Vreelandella piezotolerans: one gene and its partners. The protein of the gene in region 3 binds, or shares a complex with, the protein of the main gene of each other region. Links are inferred from orthologs where the notes say so. Each region holds a gene or a part of one and is shown on either strand. Other genes may lie near its edges.

Region 1 (5,652 bases), 530 kb from region 3 along the record:
ACCGCGGGGGTCGGGACGCTTTAAGATGCTGTCGCGCTCTTCGCGGGCAACGACCACCCCCGAGCCGTCCTGGCCTGCCCGCCAGATGACTCGGTCACCGGTCACCAAACCCTCGAGGTTGGCGCGCAGGTGGCAGCGTATGGGCGTCCCGTCGGCGTCACGAACTTCCAGCGTGCGGCCAAAATGGGCCATGACGCGGCCCGGCTGTTCGGGGCCATATTCGCCCGCGGAGAGCTTTTCGGCGTCCTTGGCATCACGTTTTTCGGCACGCTGGGCGCGTTCGGCTTGGATTTTCTCGACGCGCCACTGCTGCTGACGGCTTAATTTACGTTTGCTCATGACCACCCGATGATCGTTACAATAGAGGGCATTGTACCCATCTAGGCGGCCCACTGTCCTGTATGGGGTGCGGGTTGGCGCAAGATAAGCGACACTTTTGTTCACTGCGCCGAAACAAGGGCGACCCTGACCAAGGAATGAATGTAATGAGCGAGCAAAACGGCGCACCGCGTAGTGACCTGTTGGTGTGGATCGATTTGGAAATGACCGGTCTGGAACCGGATAAAGAGCGTATTATCGAGGTGGCGACACTGATCACCGATGCTCGTTTGAAGGTCGTGGCAGAAGGGCCGGTGATCGCCGTCAAGCAGCCCGATCGCTTGCTGGCCAATATGGACGATTGGAACCAGAAAACTCACGGTGAGTCTGGATTGGTGGCGCGCGTGAAAGCGAGCACCGTCGAGACGCAAGAAGCAGAGCGTCAGACACTCGATTTTTTACGCCAGTACGTCGTTGCAGGCTCTTCGCCGATGTGCGGCAACAGTATTCACCAGGACCGCCGCTTTTTGGAGCGGGAAATGCCCGAACTGTGGGCGTTTTTCCACTACCGCAACCTGGATGTCTCGACCGTCAAAGAGCTGGCCAAGCGCTGGAACCCTGGTGCGCTGGCGGGCTTCAAGAAGCAAAACGCCCACTTGGCCATGGACGACATCAAGGAGTCGATCGCGGAACTGGCCCACTATCGCCGCACGTTTTTACGCGTGGAAGAGGGCAGCGACGAAGAGGAGTAGCGTTCAGGCGCGCGTGGCGATACGCGCATCACGCTTGCGGCGCTGCTCCGCGAGTGCCCAGGCAACATGTTCACGCACTAGGTCGCTTGGGTAGGCCCGTCTGGCCCATAGCGCGGCCTCGACGGCATCGCTCCACGGGGCGTTGCCCAGGCCAACGGCGAGATTGCGCAGCCAGCGCTCGTAACCGATGCGGCGAATGGGGCTACCGGCGGTCTTGTCGAGAAACTCCTCTTCGCCCCAACTGAACAGCGCAATAAGCGAGGCGCGATCGAGATCGTGGCGTGGCGTGAAGTCTGCTTCTTGGGTGATTTTCGTGAAGCGTGTGAACGGGCAAACGAGCTGGCAATCGTCGCAGCCATACACGCGATTGCCCATGGCGCGCCGATACTCTTCGGGTATGGCGCCGGGTAGCTCGATGGTGAGATATGAGATGCACTTGCGCGAATCGACGACCTTATCGTCCACGATGGCCCCGGTGGGGCAGGCAGTGCGGCAGGCGCTACAGCTACCGCAGTGCTCCTGCTCGAAGGGCGCATCGACGGGCAGTGGGAGGTCGGTATACAGCTCGCCAAGAAAAAACAGCGAGCCTGCTTTGGGGTTCAGTAGCATAGCGTTTTTGCCGAACCACCCCAACCCCGCCTTCTGGGCAAGCGCGCGCTCCATCACCGGCGCCGAGTCCACGAAGGCGCGGAAGCCAAATTTTCCTACTTCCCGCTCGATTTGCTTGGCTAGCTGCGCCAAACGTTTGCGCATCAATTTGTGATAATCACGCCCCAATGCATAGCGAGATACGTAGGCGCGGTGCGGCTGCCCCAATACTTTGGCACTCTCTACTTCGGCGGGCAGATAGTCCATGCGCACGCTGATCACCCGCTGCGTGCCGGGTTCCAGCTCCTCGGGGCGCGTGCGCTTGGTGCCGTGCTTGGCCATGAAAGCCATCTCGCCGTGATAGCCACTCTCCAGCCAGCGGTTCAAGTGCGCCTCGTGGGCAGCTAGGTCCGTGTCGGCGATGCCGACCTGTTGAAAGCCCAACTCGCGTCCCCACTGCTTGATCTGCTCGGCCAGCCGATGCAGGTGGTCATGGGTCAGAGCGTCGCTGGAGGGTGGAAATGTGATGGAACTTGGCATGGTCAGTCAACGGTGATGCGTTAAGCGCGCTATGCTAACGCATTAGCCGCTGGCACGACATGCCGCGTATGACGACGCGGGTAAGGTATGCGCATGAGGGTTGATTTAAGGCCTTTACAAGGAGTCATTGTGTCTACGTTGAACACCTCTTCACTTCGTCCTCTCTACACCGCATCACAGGTCCGTGAGTTGGATAGGCGTACCATTGCCGGGGGGATCGACAGCTTTGCCTTGATGCAGCGAGCGGCCTCCAGCGCTTGGCACAGTTTTCGCTCGCGCTGGCCCCAGGCGCGCAGCGTGACCGTGCTGTGTGGCGGCGGTCACAACGGCGGTGACGGTCACGTGCTGGCAGCGCTGGCCATGCAGTCGGGCCTCAAAGTGCAGCGTCTTTCTCTGAAGCCGCTAGATACGCTTTCTGGTGACGTGGCGCGCGCCGCCGAGCTGGCCACGGCTGCAGGCGTCAGCTTCGAAGAGTGGCAGCCAAGCACGACGCTGTCTGGCGAGGTCATCGTCGATGCGCTGCTGGGTACGGGATTGACCGGTGAGGTCGAAGGCAGCGTCAAGCAGGCCATTACGGCCATTAACACCGCGTCTCAGCCCGTGCTGGCGCTGGATATCCCTTCGGGAGTGTCGGCCGATACCGGCGCGATGCTGGGTACGGCGGTCGAGGCCACCTGCACGGTAACGTTCATTGGCGACAAAATCGGCCTACATACTGGCGAGGCGCCTGCCTACGCCGGTGACATCGATTTTCGCCCCCTGGGCGTCAAAGCGCAGGCGTTTTTCGATATTCCGCCGACCGCTTGGCGGTTGGATGAGGCAATGCTCAGCGAGGCATTGCCACCTCGTTCGCGCACCAGTCATAAGGGGAGCCTAGGGCACGTACTGGTGATGGGCGGCGCGCCGGGGTTTGGTGGTGCGGCGCTGCTAGCCTCTCAGGCGGCAGCGCGCTTAGGAGCAGGTAAGGTGACGCTCGCTACCGCACAGGAACACCTGACTGCCAGCCTCGTGCGCTGCCCAGAAGTCATGGCGCGTGCAGTGCGTAGCGGGGCCGACGTGGCCGAGTTGCCCGCCAATGCGGATGTCGTGGTGGTTGGGCCAGGGATGGGGCAAGAGGCCTGGGGCCAGGCAGTGCTGCAAAGTGCGCTACAGGCATCGACACCGCTCGTCATCGATGCCGATGCGCTCAACCTGCTGGCCAGCCGCTGGCCAACGCTTCGTCGGGACGACTGGGTATTGACGCCTCACCCTGGCGAAGCGGCCAGACTGCTGGGCTGCAGTGTGGCCGATGTCCAGGCGGATCGTCCGGCGGCCGCCCGGGCGTTGCAGCGCGCCCGTGGGGGCGTCGTGATTCTGAAAGGGGCTGGCAGCCTGGTGGCGGGTCCCAGCGGACTGGTCGTCTGCCCTTACGGGAATCCCGGCATGGCGAGCGGCGGTATGGGCGATGTGCTGAGCGGCATGTTGGGCGCCTTGATGGCTCAACTGGGCGGCTTGGAGCAGAGCGCTTGGCTGGGTACGATGCTGCATGCTCTGGCAGGCGACGAGGCGGCCAAAGCCGCCGGAGAGCGTGGCCTGTTAGCCAGTGATCTGGCATCCTATGCACGAGTGCTCATTAACCCGTGAAGGCGGCCAACATGCAGGTGCAATTGAACGATGAAGTGGCCCACGTTGCCTTTGGTGAGGCGCTGGGTCGAGCGCTAAGCGGTCGCGGGCGCGTTTATTTGGAAGGCGATTTAGGGGCAGGTAAAACCACCCTGACGCGCGGCATTTTGAGAGCATACGGCTATCAGGGAGCCGTTAAGAGCCCAACCTATACGTTGGTGGAGCCTTACGAGCTGGGCGATCAACGCATTTACCATCTGGATTTGTATCGTTTGGCAGACCCAGAAGAGCTTGAATTCATGGGCGGACGAGACGTTCTCGCCGATGATGCTCTCTGTCTGATCGAATGGCCCAGCAGAGGCGAGGGTTGGTTACCCGCACCCGATGTGCGCATTCAGCTCTGCGTAGCGGCGCAGGGTCGAACGGCGCGTTTGACGGCCGAAACCGCCTTTGGCCAGCGTGTCTTAGCGCCGTTGGAGGCAAGGATCATCGATAATTCGCGGGAGAGTGGTGGGATTCAATGGATATGAAACGACCCCTCGTTCGGCTATTCATCCGCTGCGCGGTAGGATGTGCGTTCTTATTGACCGCCAGTGCGACCACCGCGCAGGCGGCCAACGTCGAGAGCATGCGGCTTTGGGCGGCACCCGATCACGCGCGTTTGGTGTTCGATCTCACGGGGGCCACGCAAGCCAACGTATTTACGTTGGACAATCCGTCACGTCTGGTGATCGATCTAGACGACAGTCAGCTCAATACCGATGCCTCCACGCTGCCACTGGAAGGCAGCGCCATTTCAGCCGTTCGCACGGGGGTGCGAGACCAGGGCGGCTTGAGGGTGGTGCTCGAGCTTAACCGTGCTATCGAGCCTCGTCATTTTACGCTTCCGCCTAACGACCAGTATGGGCATCGTCTGGTGGTCGATCTGGAGTATCCCGGCGAGAGTGCAGTGGAAAATCCCATCGATCCCATCGAAGCGATGATTCGTGACCAGGAGATGATGGCACAGCGCTCGGCCCAGGCGCGGCTACCCGGCGTAGAGGCCGACGTGCCATCTCCAGCGCCAGATCAGCCGCCGGTAGAAGTGCAGCCCGCTCAGCCGCACCCACAGCGGGACATTATCATTGCCATCGACGCCGGGCACGGTGGCGAGGACCCGGGTGCCATTGGCCCGGCGGGCACCCGTGAAAAAGATGTCGTGCTGGAAATTGCCCGTCGGCTCGCCTCCGACGTCAATCGCACGCAGGGGTTCAAAGCCGTGCTGATTCGCGATGGCGACTACTACCTCGGTTTACGCCAGCGCACCCAACTGGCTCGTGAGCAGAAGGCCGATTTCTTCGTCTCGATTCACGCCGATGCCTTCACTAGTCCCCGCCCTCAGGGTAGCTCGGTGTATGCGCTGTCACAGCGTGGGGCGACATCAGAAACGGCACAGTGGCTGGCCGATAGTGAAAATCGCTCGGATCTGATCGGCGGTGTCGATGGCAGTTTGTCGCTGCGTGACAAAGACCAAGTGCTGCGCGGGGTGCTGCTGGACCTTACCATGACCGCGACGCTCAACGACTCGCTGTCGATTGGCGGGCAGGTACTCGAACAGCTTGGGCGAGTCAACCGGTTGCATAAATCCCGGGTCGAGCAGGCGGGCTTTATGGTGCTGAAATCACCGGATATTCCATCGCTGCTGATTGAGGTGGGCTTTATATCGAATCCCGACGAAGAGCGTCGCCTGCGCGACCCAGTGCACCAACAGGGGCTTTCGACGGCCATTTTCAGCGGCCTGCGCGACCATTTTCAGCGTAATCCACCGCCAGCCAGCCTGCTGGCGTGGCAGCGGGATCATCAGCGCAGCCCC
Region 2 (5,488 bases), 180 kb from region 3 along the record:
GAAACGGTGGGTGACCCTAGGCGCGAGCCCAAACAGATCCCGCATGACCGTCTGCCACTCGCGGCCATGCGGTTTAAAGCGAGTCCCCTGGGCCAGATGAAAGACCAGCCAGTGGGCCATCTCATGAGGAATCACCTCATCGAAAAACGCCTCGCGATTATCGGCCAGCAGCACCGGGTTGAAGCGCAGCCCGCCCCGCCCAAGATGCGCCTGCCCTGCCGATGCGCCCTTCAGGTCGAACCACACCTTGGGCGTGGGCAGCGCGGGATCTACCTCACGACAGCGTGCCAGGGCCTGCGCGACCCGCTCTTGGGCGGCACAAAGCAGCGCTTCATGGGACAGCGCCAATAATTCATCGCGCGGCCAAGGGGGGAGTGGAGACGTCTTCATTAGTGATAAACTAGCCATTAGTGACGTTGATCGATTGTGATGGATCGACAGCGGTTTTCAAACATGACGTTGATAACGAGGCTCCCCATGGCAGAGCGCAATACCATGACCGACGCTAACTCGCCCGACAGTGCCCCGCCTCAGCCGCTGCTTGACGACGAACAGCTCGACAGGCTGGACGATTTTCTCGACTCTGAACAAGTGGGCGAAGATGCCCTCGACCTGATTTCGGCCCATGGCTTTCTGGTCGCCCTGGCAGTCGCGCCTAGCGAGCAGCCCACCGAGCAGTGGCTGGAGGAGCTTTTTCAAGGCGAACCCAACTACCGCGATGCCACCGAGCGCGATGAGATCGTCCGACTGCTGACACTGCTGCGCGACAACGCCATGGCGGTCCTGGAGCAAGGGGGCCTACCGGAACTGCCCTTCGAACTAACGCTGGATGGTCTGCCCGCAGAAGAGACGCCGATTGGCGACTGGTGTGCAGGCTTCATGGAAGGCGTGTTCAGCGACGAGAGCGCTTGGTTCCAGGATGATGAAGAGGCTGCCGCCACGCTGCTGCTGCCGTTCATGTCGCTATCGGGGCTCTTCGACGACGAACCCGACATGGCCGAGATGGCCAAAGATCAGGCCAGCCAAGAATCCTTCGTCGCCCAGCTGCCCGAGCTCGTCCTTGACCTCTACCTGCACTACCGGGTACCACCAGAAACGCCCAAACCCAAACCGCGCAAAAAGACGCCCGCCAAAGCGAAGGGCAAAAAGCGCCAGTAGCCGCGTTATTTCAGGCGCATCACCAAACCGTCCACGACACCATACACCCACTCCTTGGCCCGCTGCCCCCAGGGGCGCGCGGCCCAGGCGGCAGCATCCACCTCTTGGCTGGCAGCAAAATTACGTTCGAAAAGCGCCTGCACGTCGCTGGCGAATCCTGGATCGTCTATCTCCTGGTTGGCCTCTAGGTTCCAGTGCAGGTTCCAGTGATCGAAATTACAAGAGCCTAGGCTAACCCACTCGTCGGCCAGGACGAACTTGGCATGTATGAAGGTCGGCTGGAACTCGAAAATGCGCACGCCCGCTTTCAGCAGTGCCTGATAAAAACGCTGGCCCGCATAGCGCACGCCGGGGTGGTCGTGCTTGGCGCCGGGCAGCAGCAAACGTACATCCACGCCTTGTCGAGCGGCGCGGATCAAGCGGCGGCGCAGCGCAAACGTGGGCACGAAGTAGGGCGTGCATAGCCACAGCCGCTGACGCGCACGACTGACCCGGGCATACAGCGAGTGGCGAATTGCTTGGTAGCGATAGCCTCTGGCCGACATTACTCGCCCACGCACGCCATCGGCATGGGACGTCGCGCTGCGCTGAGGCGGGAGCGGAAGGGGCGCTGGGTCCCCCGAGGCCTGGCGGGTCAGCCGGGAACGCCACAAACGGCGAAACAGTGCCTCCCAGTCTGCAACGGTCGGTCCGTCGATGCGTAGCGCGATTTCGTACCACGCCTGCAAAAACTCATCCACCGCGCCAAAACCGCCGGTAAAGGCAATTTCGCCGTCCACCACCACTATCTTACGGTGATCACGGCTCAGATTGCGGGCCAACGAGTGAAAGCCAATCGGGTTGAACAGCTGCAAGGCTACGCCAGCGCTCTGCAAGCGTTCACGGTCGCGTCGCTCCAGCCCCATCGCACCGTAGCCGTCCAGGAGTAGAAACACCTGCACGCCGCGCCTAGCGGCGGACGCCAGCGCGTCGATGACTTGGGTGGCAAGCTCCCCCGACTCCATCAAGTAGAGTTCCACCAGCACGTAGTGCTGCGCTTGGCTCACCGCGTCGAACATCGCCGGTAAAAAGCGCGACGCTTCCGGCAGCAACACCACCCGGTTCCCTTCTCGCCACTCGTGCTGCATAGAGACTCCTTCTCTGGCTCCGCTGTGTCATCAACGCTCAGCGACTTAGGGAGCGATGGACATATAGATCGTAGCGGCTCGTTTTGCCTTCCAACGTGTGCTGCGGCGCGGGCCCTGCAATAGGCGGCGCTTTACGGGGGCGTTTCACTACCACCCGGTGGGTCGCCACGTCGAGCGCGGCTTCCAACAAGCGAGGAGCATCGTCGTCGTCTCCGGCCAGCTCGCGAAACACGCGCATCTCTTTTTTCACCAGCGCGGACTTGTCGCGATGGGGGAACATGGGATCCAGGTGGACGACTTGGGGCGTAAACTCGGCGTCCGCCACCAGCCTCGCCAACCGCTCGGCGGCATCGCCATGACGCAAGTACATGCGCGCGGCAATCGCGGCGGTGTCCTCTGCGGCCGCCGCACGCGCTAGGCCGTCGCTGAGCAAGGCGGCGATGGCCGCGACCCGCTCGATCATCAGTACCGGCGCCCCGAGGCTGGCCAGTACGAAGGCGTCGCGACCCAGGCCCGCCGTGGCATCGACCACGCTCGGCGTCACGCCTTTGGCTAGCCCGCAGGCCTTTGCCACCAGCTGTCCACGGCCGCCACCGAACTGACGACGGTGCGCGGCCTTGCCCGAGACGAAGTCGACGCTGAGCGGTTTGCCGTACTCGCGCTCGTCTCCCGCCAGGGCAAGCCGACCCTCCATGTAACCCAGCGTCAGCCCAGGTGGTAGCAAAACCTCCGGTACTGCCTGGCTCATGCCGGTTTCTTCCAAGCCACGTCATTTCGCAGATACACCGGCTGTACCTCATGGGCCGCCTGGCCCAGACCTGCGTCCAAGTCGCGCGCGGCCAGCCACGCCATCTCCTCCGCGCGTGGCTCTAGATCCGTGAGATGTTGCGACAAGCTGGCCTGCACGCCGACGGCAAATTCGTCCCACAGATTAAAGCCCGAGCCCACGCCCACCCAATCGGTTTCACCGGCTGGCAAACGGAATGCACCGGGCGGGATGACGACCTCGTCACTCTGTAAGCTTAGGGTATCGTTCAGGCAGTGCCAGGTAGCGGCATACACTTCGCCCATGCGCGCATCCAGCGCGGTGACCACATGGCGAAAGTGATAACGCCGATGCGCCTGAAGCGCGAGCGCTTCCAGGGTCGACACGCCGAGCAATGGGCAGTCCAAGCCAAACGCCAATCCTTGCGCGGCACCGGCCGCAATGCGCAGGCCGGTGAACGAGCCGGGGCCGCGCCCAAAGGCGACGGCATTCAACGCTTGTGGGGCAATGCCCGCATCGGCAAGCAGCTCATCCACCATTGGCATCAAGCGCTTGGTGTGCGCGCGTGGCGTCATCTCGAAGCGTGCCAGGCAGTCACGTTGGCCGCCTGTATGGCGGAGTAGTGCCGCAGAGCAGGCGCTGGAGGAGGCATCCAGTGCCAGAAGGTATAACGACGACATAGCGGTATTGCACTCCGTAAAAATAGGCCTCTAGTATACCGCCGCACGCCTGAAACGACGATGGCCCGCAGGAAACCTGCGGGCCATCGAGGCACGTAACACTGAGGCGCGCTTAGCTGAGCGCTTCTTTCACCTGGCGGGTGATGTCTGCCACACTGCCTACGCCTTCGACGCGGTGATACTGCGGTGCAGTCGCCGGATCCTCTTTCGCCCACTGCTGGTAGTAGTCCACCAGCGGAGCGGTTTGGTCGTGGTAGACCGACAGGCGATTACGCACCGTGGACTCCTGATCGTCTTCACGCTGGATCAGCGATTCGCCGGTTACGTCGTCTTTACCCGCTTCTTTGGGCGGATTGTGCTCGATGTGATACACACGACCAGAGGCCGGATGCACGCGGCGACCCGCCAAGCGACTGACGATCTCTTCGTCCGGCACGGCGATTTCCAGCACGTGGTCCAGTTTGACGCCGCCCTCTTTCATGGCGTCTGCTTGGGGGATGGTCCGCGGGAAGCCGTCGAACAAGAACCCATTCTCACAGTCCGGCTGGCTGATGCGCTCCTTGACCAGGTCGATGATGATGTCGTCCGACACCAGTCCCCCGCTGTTCATAATCTCTTTGACCTTCAGGCCCAGCTCGGTGCCGTCTTTGATGGCGGTGCGCAGCATATCCCCGGTGGAAATTTGGGGAATCTTGAACTGCTCACAGATGAATTGAGCTTGAGTCCCCTTCCCCGCGCCGGGGGCACCCAACAGGATTAAACGCATGGCACTGCTCCTTGAATGATCGTCTTGAATGATAGTGATCGTTGAAATCAATGAATCGACAATAACCGTGCCGTTCAGGCGACACAACTCCCCAAAAGCCTGAGAGCACGATTATTTTGTGTTTTTTTGAGTAAAAACAGCAAAGTGGCCAGCGTTAGTACTTTGGTCACCCTGTTTTAATCAAACTATCGTTTAAGTGGCCTAGCTATAAACACAAGCGGCGCCCCTCAGGGCGCCGCTTGTGGCTTGCTCGGTCGACCGCTTACAGCAGTAAGCGACGGATATCGGTGAGCACGTCCGCCAGGAAGGCGGTGAAGCGCGCTGCATCTGCCCCGTTGATCGCGCGGTGATCGTAGGAGAGCGATAGCGGCATCATCAAGCGCGCTTGGAAGGCGTTGCCATCCCAAACCGGCTTCATCTGCGCTTTCGACACACCCAAGATCGCGACCTCGGGGGCGTTGACGATCGGTGTGAAGGCCGTGCCGCCAATCGAGCCCAGGCTCGAAATGGTGAAGCAGCCACCGGTCATCTCTTCCCGCTTGAGCTTCTTGCTCTGCGCTTTCTTGCCTAGCTCCGCCATCTCCTTGGCAATCTCGATCAAGGATTTCTTATCGGCGTCTCGCAGCACGGGCACCATCAGGCCGTCCGGTGTATCCACCGCGATGCCGATATGGACGTACTTCTTCCACACCAGCGTATCGCCGTCGCCTTTCAAGCTGACGTTGAACTGCGGGAACTTACGCAGTGCAAAGGCACACGCCTTGACCAGGAAGGGCAGCGGCGTGAGCTTGGCCCCCTGGGCTTCGGCCTCGGCCTTCATGGCCTTGCGGAAGTCCTCGAGCTCGGTGATGTCGGCTTCGTCGAACTGGGTCACGTGGGGCACGTTGAGCCAGCTACGATGCAGGTTCGTCGCGCCCATCTTGAGCAGGCGACCCATCGGCTTCTCTTCCACTTCACCAAACTGGCTGAAGTCGACGTCCGGCACGGCGGG
Region 3 (5,622 bases):
CTGAAGCTGCGACTGGGCCAGTCCGCTGCGTTTGGCCAGTGACTCGAGCAGTAGCGATTTCAGCATACCGTCAGGCACCTTGTTCAGCGCCTCTAGCACTTGACTCGCAAATCGCTCGCGCCCTTCCACCGTATTCAAATCGCGCCCCTGGGCGGCCTGCTCGAAGAGAAACTCCGAGAGCGGCATCGCACAGGTGACACGATCTTCGAACGCCTCTCTGCCCTCTCGACGCACCAGCGAATCCGGGTCGTCACCCTCCGGCAAAAACAGAAACCTTGCCTCGCGCCCATCGATCATCTGCGGGAGTGCTGTTTCCAATGCGCGACTTGCCGCTTGGCGGCCCGCGCGGTCACCGTCGAAGCAGAACACTACCCGGCTCACCAAACGAAACAGGCGGCTCAAGTGATCTTCCGTGGTCGCCGTGCCCAACGTAGCGACGGCGTTATGAATGCCGAACTGGGCCAGCGCCACCACGTCCATATAGCCTTCGACCATCACCAACTGCTCGAGTTTGCTAGACGCTTGACGCGCCTCGTACAAACCGTATAGCTCGCGCCCTTTATGAAAGACAGGCGTTTCTGGTGAATTGAGATATTTGGGCTGTTCATCCCCCATGACCCGGCCGCCAAAGCCTAGGGTACGACCACGCAAGTCGCGGATGGGAAACATCACTCGGTCGCGAAAACGATCGTAGGTGCGCCCAGTGTCTTCGCGGTGGATCAGCAGTCCGTACTCGACCTGTACCGGCTCGCCGATCCCTTTTGCCGACAGATGCTGCTTGAGCGCCTCCCAGCCACCCGGCGCATAACCAATACCGTAGGTGTCGATGACCTCTGGCGACAGTCCGCGGCCCTGCAGGTAGCGCTGAGCACTTTGACCCTCCTGCATTTTCAGCCGCTCGCGGTAGAAGCTGGCGGCCACTTCCAGCAGGTTGACGCCCTCTTTACGCTTTTTCTCGCGCTGCTGAGCACGCGGGTCATCCGCTCCCTCACGGGGAACATCGAGACCTAAACGCCCGGCCAACTGCTCTACCGCTTCGGGGAACGGCAGCTTGTCGTACTCCATCAAAAAGCGCAGCGCGTTGCCATGAGCGCCACAGCCAAAGCAGTGGTAAAACTGCTTGTCGGCACTCACCGTGAACGACGGTGTTTTTTCCTGATGGAAAGGGCACAAACCGGAGAAGTTACGACCCGCTTTCTTAAGCTGCACGCGCTCGCCGACAACCTCCACCACGTCAACGCGGCCGAGCAGGTCGTCAATGAAACGCTGTGGAATTTGGCCTGCCATGAACTGCGGGCATCCTCGCGCGAAGCGCTAATGGGCGGGTCTAACGTCATCAGACAATGCGCCTGATCACCTTAAACCGCGCAAAACACACATCACAGAACGAAAAACAAACGGCCACCTAGTGGCGGCCGCTTGGCATCCCTCTTGGGATAACCGGTCAATTGCGCTGGCTATCCCCAGGTACGGATCAATAGAGCCGTTCGAAACGCTTACGCTCACGCTGCAACTTCTTAGCGTGACGTTTTACGGCAGCGGCCGCTTTGCGTTTACGCTCAGCAGTCGGCTTCTCGTAGTGCTCGCGACGACGTACTTCAGACAGAACGCCAGCTTTTTCGCAAGAACGCTTGAAGCGACGCAGGGCGACGTCAAACGGCTCGTTATCACGTACTTTTACAGAAGGCATTAAGCACTCACCTACCTTAAGGAGTCTTGAGTTCGGATAGTACGCACACCGAACACAACGGTGTACGACCCAGTTTTACAGCGCACAGTAGTCTAGTCGCGGTTGGCGATCTTTGCAAATGCTTACGCCCCTCTACTGCCATAATGCTAGACTAGCCGGTTTGTAACCTCTGCCTTACCACCTACACGAGTTCTTTTGCCATGCGCGTACTGGGCATTGAAACGTCTTGCGACGAAACCGGCGTCGCCATTTACGATACCGCGTTCACCGGCGGGCGCGGCCTGTTGGCCGATGCGCTGTATAGCCAAATCGCCATGCATGCGGAGTACGGCGGCGTCGTGCCGGAGCTGGCCTCCCGAGATCACACCCGCAAGCTGTTGCCGTTGATCGAGCAAGTATTGAAAGACGCCCAGCTCACCCGCCAAGACCTGGACGGTATCGCTTACACCGCCGGACCGGGCCTCGTCGGCGCGCTAATGGTTGGCGCCAGCACTGCCCACGGCATGGCCAAAGCGCTGAACATACCGGTGCTGGGCGTTCACCACATGGAGGGCCACCTACTCGCCCCGATGCTGGAAGATGACGCCCCCGATTTCCCGTTCGTGGCCCTTCTGGTCTCGGGCGGCCACACTCAGCTAGCCGAAGTACAGGGGTTAGGGCACTACCAACTGCTGGGGGAGTCGGTGGATGACGCCGCCGGGGAGGCTTTCGACAAGGCCGCCAAAATGCTCGGCCTTGCTTATCCAGGCGGACCGCTGGTCGCAAAGCTTGCCGAACAGGGCGACCCGACGCGCTTTCGTTTTCCGCGCCCAATGACTGATCGTCCGGGGCTGGACTTCAGTTTCTCAGGCCTTAAAACCCACACCCTAACGGCTATTCGACAGCTAGAAGCGGCAGACGAACTGGATGATCAGGCGAAGGCCGACGTTGCGCGAGCCTTCGAAGAAGCCGTCGTCGATACACTGGTGATCAAATGCCGCCGCGCCCTTGACCAAACCGGCCTAAAACGCATCGTGATGGCAGGCGGCGTCAGCGCCAATACTCGCCTGCGTGAACGGCTAGCGCTGGAGACCCAAAAGCGCCAAGCCCGTGCTTATTACCCTCGCGGGCGCTTTTGTACCGACAACGGCGCCATGATTGCCTATGTCGGTGCGCAGCGCTTGGCAGCCGGCGAGCGGGATGACAACGGCGTGATGCAGGCGACCCCTCGCTGGCCGCTCGATACGCTTACCGCACCACGGTAGCTCTCGCGCCTATCCGCGTAGGGGCGGCTCTTCCCCGCGGCGCAAACGGCGAATATTGAGGCCATGGCGGGCCAATACGAGCAGGCTAAAGCCCCCTACGACGCTGACGTAGCCGGGGGCTAGCCAGAGACACAGCAGCGGTGCCAACAGCGCGCTAACGAGCGATGCAGCCGCCGCCGTGCGCAAACGCCACGCGAGTAGCGCCCAGCAAAGCGCCGTGAGCAGCGCCACGCTGGGTACCAGCACCAACAGCACGCCAAACGCGCTGGAGACCGACTTTCCGCCGCGAAAGCCGTGCCAGATCGGATAGCTATGACCCAGCAACACGGCCAGCCCCACAATTCCCTGCAACCATACCGGCAGCGCCAGCAGCTTGGCAGCCAGTACGGCAGGCACCCCTTTTAACGCATCGAGCAGCAGCGTGGCCGCGGCGAGCCTTGGACCATATAGGCGGAGCACGTTCGAAAATCCTGGGTTGTAAGAGCCGCAAAACCGTGGATCCGTCACACCGGCCCACCGACATACGCTCACCGCCGCCAGCCAACTACCGCTCAAATAACCGATTACGATCCATATCATGGACTGCCTACCCTGGCATGGGCGGCCGACGCCGCTGCCTTACTGTCGTTTCTGGTCATCCTCAAGTACAATCGCCCGCTTGTTGACCCTGGGGGAAGGCCTGTGGACCGCATTTTGATCGAAGCACTCACCGTCGACACCGTCATCGGTGTGTACGACTGGGAACGCACGATAACGCAATCGCTGAGCCTGGATCTATCGCTGGCAACAGATATTCGGCCAGCGGCCGCCACGGACGAGCTACGCCTAACGCTGGATTATGCCGCTATCTGCCAGCGAATCCAGCAGTTTGCCGACGAGCATCAATTCGCCTTGGTGGAAACGTTCGCAGAGCGCCTTGCTGCCTGCTTGCAGCACGAATTTCCGATCAGTTGGCTTCGCATGACCGTCCGCAAACCCGGTGCCGTTCCTCAAGCGGCCAGCGTCGGCCTGGAAATCACGCGCGGCACGCTGCCGGAGGCCACGCAGGACACATCGTCATGAATCTGGTCACACTCAGCTTGGGCAGCAACATCGATCCTGACACCCATATCCGACTTTGCCTAGACGCCCTGGAAGATACCTTCGGCCCGCTGCAGATATCACGCATTTTCGAAAGTGAGCCGGTCGGCTTCAACGATAGCCGCAACTTCTACAACTTGGTGGTCGCTTTCTATAGCGACTGGTCGGTGAGCGAGCTTCAAGCATGGTCCAAAGAGCTCGAAATCGCCCACGGCCGAACGCCGGACATGATGAAATGCAGCCCCCGCGCGCTGGACATCGATCTACTGACCGTCGGCGATGCCTGCGGGGTCATCGATGACGTCGCGCTGCCGCGTGGCGAAATCACCCGTAACGCCTTCGTGCTTCAACCCCTGGCGGAGCTTTTGCCCAACACGCGCCACCCCGCCTGCCAAACCCCCTATGCCACACTCTGGAAGCGCTTTACCTTAGGCGACCAACGCCTATGGCCGATCGATTTTCACTGGCGAGGCCGCTGGATTTCCCAAGCCGACCCGCAGCTCCGGGTGGCCATAGCGCGCTAGCGCGACGCCCCCTCGTCTAACGCGCCTGCCACCGCTTTTTGGCGATGCTGGCGCAGCGCGTCTCCTAGGGCGGCGCCACGATACCCCTCACCGAGCAATGCCTGGGGGCTCACTGCCTGAGCGGCTTGCCACGCCTTCTCAAGCCGGGGTTGGCGCGCCGGTGCCAAACGGCTGACAAGTTGTAACTGCGCAATGACTTGAGCGGGTTTGCGCCAGCCATCCAAGCGCTCCAACCAGTGCAGCACTCGCTCATCGTCGAGCGGTTCATTGAGCAGCGCTTTCGTCAGCGCGGTATGGCGGGCCAACTGCGCCACCGCGTTGGGCAGCCGCAGCCTGCTCGCTAACGCGTCGCGCTGCTCATCACTAAGCACCGACACCAATAGCGCATAGCGCCAGTGGGCCAGCGCGGGTGACGAGGTCTCAGGCGCGCTGGCTAGCGCATCGAGGGCAGCAGCCAACGTTTCGTCATCGGCAAGTTCCGGCCACCAAGTGGCCAGCGCTTGGCACTCGTGTAGCGTCGTGAAATAGCGCTCTGGATTGGGTTCGCCAAGCGCTTTTTCGGTCTCGACCCACACCCGCTCTGCGGCGAGATGGCCAAGTTCGCCGCTTTCACTGACATGACGCATCAACGCCTGGGTATCTGGGGCGATGGCAAAGCCCAGATGCGCATAGCGAGCTAAAAAGCGCGCGGTACGTAGCACCCGCAGCGGATCTTCGCTGAAGGCAGGCGATACGTGGCGCAACAGGCGTTGCTGGATATCCTGCCGACCGTGAAACGGGTCGGTCAGCGCTCCGTTAGTCCCTTGAGCGATGGCATTGATCGTCAGGTCACGCCGTGACAGATCTTCTTCCAGCGTCACGTCCGGGCTGGCATACACATCGAAGCCCCCGTAGCCATGACCGGATTTGCGCTCGGTGCGCGCCAGCGCATACTCCTCTGACGTATGGGGATGCAAAAAAACCGGAAAGTCGCGACCCACAGGCTTGAAGCCCCGCCGACGCATGTCGTCCGGCGTCGCCCCTACTACGACCCAGTCGTGATCGACCACCGGCCAGCCCAGCAGCGCATCCCGCACTGCTCCAC

Evidence for each region.
Region 1: the proteins of tsaD (region 3) and tsaE are in contact, whole or in part, in a crystal structure (PDB 6N9A), measured with the Thermotoga maritima proteins. The link is inferred for Vreelandella piezotolerans from one-to-one orthologs. Residues at the interface, in WP_004082750.1 of Thermotoga maritima: Cys10, Asp11, Arg49, His50, Leu82, Gly84, Gly135, Gly136, Glu154, Thr155, Leu156, Asp157, Asp158, Ser159, Glu162, Asp165, Lys166, Arg169, Leu170, Tyr175, Lys213, Thr214, Leu217, Tyr218, Gln221, Arg222, Asn324; in WP_004082108.1 of Thermotoga maritima: Leu37, Gly38, Lys46, Lys57, Val59, Lys60, Ser61, Thr63, Phe64, Thr65, Leu66, Met67, Val69, Pro71, Tyr82, Arg83, Leu84, Asp86, Asp88, Phe89, Asp93, Ile128, Asp130, Glu131, Arg134.
Region 2: the proteins of tsaD (region 3) and tsaB are in contact, whole or in part, in a solved structure (PDB 4WQ4), measured with the Escherichia coli proteins. The link is inferred for Vreelandella piezotolerans from one-to-one orthologs.

What each region holds. Positions count from the first base shown.
Region 1 is NZ_CP048602.1:2,379,465-2,385,116, reverse strand. Bases 2,624-5,581 are described here. They hold tsaE (tRNA (adenosine(37)-N6)-threonylcarbamoyltransferase complex ATPase subunit type 1 TsaE), read left to right. Parts: upstream 2,624-3,832; coding sequence 3,833-4,330; downstream 4,331-5,581. Other genes in these bases: GYM47_RS10975 (N-acetylmuramoyl-L-alanine amidase), read left to right, coding at 4,321-5,581; GYM47_RS10985 (NAD(P)H-hydrate dehydratase), read left to right, coding at 2,624-3,821. In the rest of the region: small ribosomal subunit biogenesis GTPase RsgA, read right to left, coding at 1-339; orn (oligoribonuclease), read left to right, coding at 486-1,070; tRNA epoxyqueuosine(34) reductase QueG, read right to left, coding at 1,074-2,198; more of GYM47_RS10985, read left to right, coding at 2,328-2,623; more of GYM47_RS10975, read left to right, coding at 5,582-5,652. UniProt on the Escherichia coli protein: Required for the formation of a threonylcarbamoyl group on adenosine at position 37 (t(6)A37) in tRNAs that read codons beginning with adenine.
Region 2 is NZ_CP048602.1:3,088,656-3,094,143, forward strand. Bases 1,881-4,674 are described here. They hold tsaB (tRNA (adenosine(37)-N6)-threonylcarbamoyltransferase complex dimerization subunit type 1 TsaB), read right to left. Parts: upstream 3,732-4,674; coding sequence 3,030-3,731; downstream 1,881-3,029. Other genes in these bases: GYM47_RS14170 (phospholipase D-like domain-containing protein), read right to left, coding at 1,881-2,285; GYM47_RS14175 (class I SAM-dependent methyltransferase), read right to left, coding at 2,323-3,033; adk (adenylate kinase), read right to left, coding at 3,844-4,497. In the rest of the region: GYM47_RS14160 (SprT family zinc-dependent metalloprotease), read right to left, coding at 1-390; GYM47_RS14165 (YecA/YgfB family protein), read left to right, coding at 478-1,158; more of GYM47_RS14170, read right to left, coding at 1,164-1,880; aceF (pyruvate dehydrogenase complex dihydrolipoyllysine-residue acetyltransferase), read right to left, coding at 4,760-5,488. UniProt on the Escherichia coli protein: Required for the formation of a threonylcarbamoyl group on adenosine at position 37 (t(6)A37) in tRNAs that read codons beginning with adenine.
Region 3 is NZ_CP048602.1:2,908,959-2,914,580, forward strand. What follows is about bases 985-3,912. They hold tsaD (tRNA (adenosine(37)-N6)-threonylcarbamoyltransferase complex transferase subunit TsaD), read left to right. Parts: upstream 985-1,890; coding sequence 1,891-2,934; downstream 2,935-3,912. Other genes in these bases: dnaG (DNA primase), read right to left, coding at 985-1,287; rpsU (30S ribosomal protein S21), read right to left, coding at 1,475-1,690; plsY (glycerol-3-phosphate 1-O-acyltransferase PlsY), read right to left, coding at 2,944-3,513; folB (dihydroneopterin aldolase), read left to right, coding at 3,616-3,912. In the rest of the region: more of dnaG, read right to left, coding at 1-984; more of folB, read left to right, coding at 3,913-3,996; folK (2-amino-4-hydroxy-6-hydroxymethyldihydropteridine diphosphokinase), read left to right, coding at 3,993-4,538; GYM47_RS13335 (tRNA nucleotidyltransferase/poly(A) polymerase-related protein), read right to left, coding at 4,535-5,622.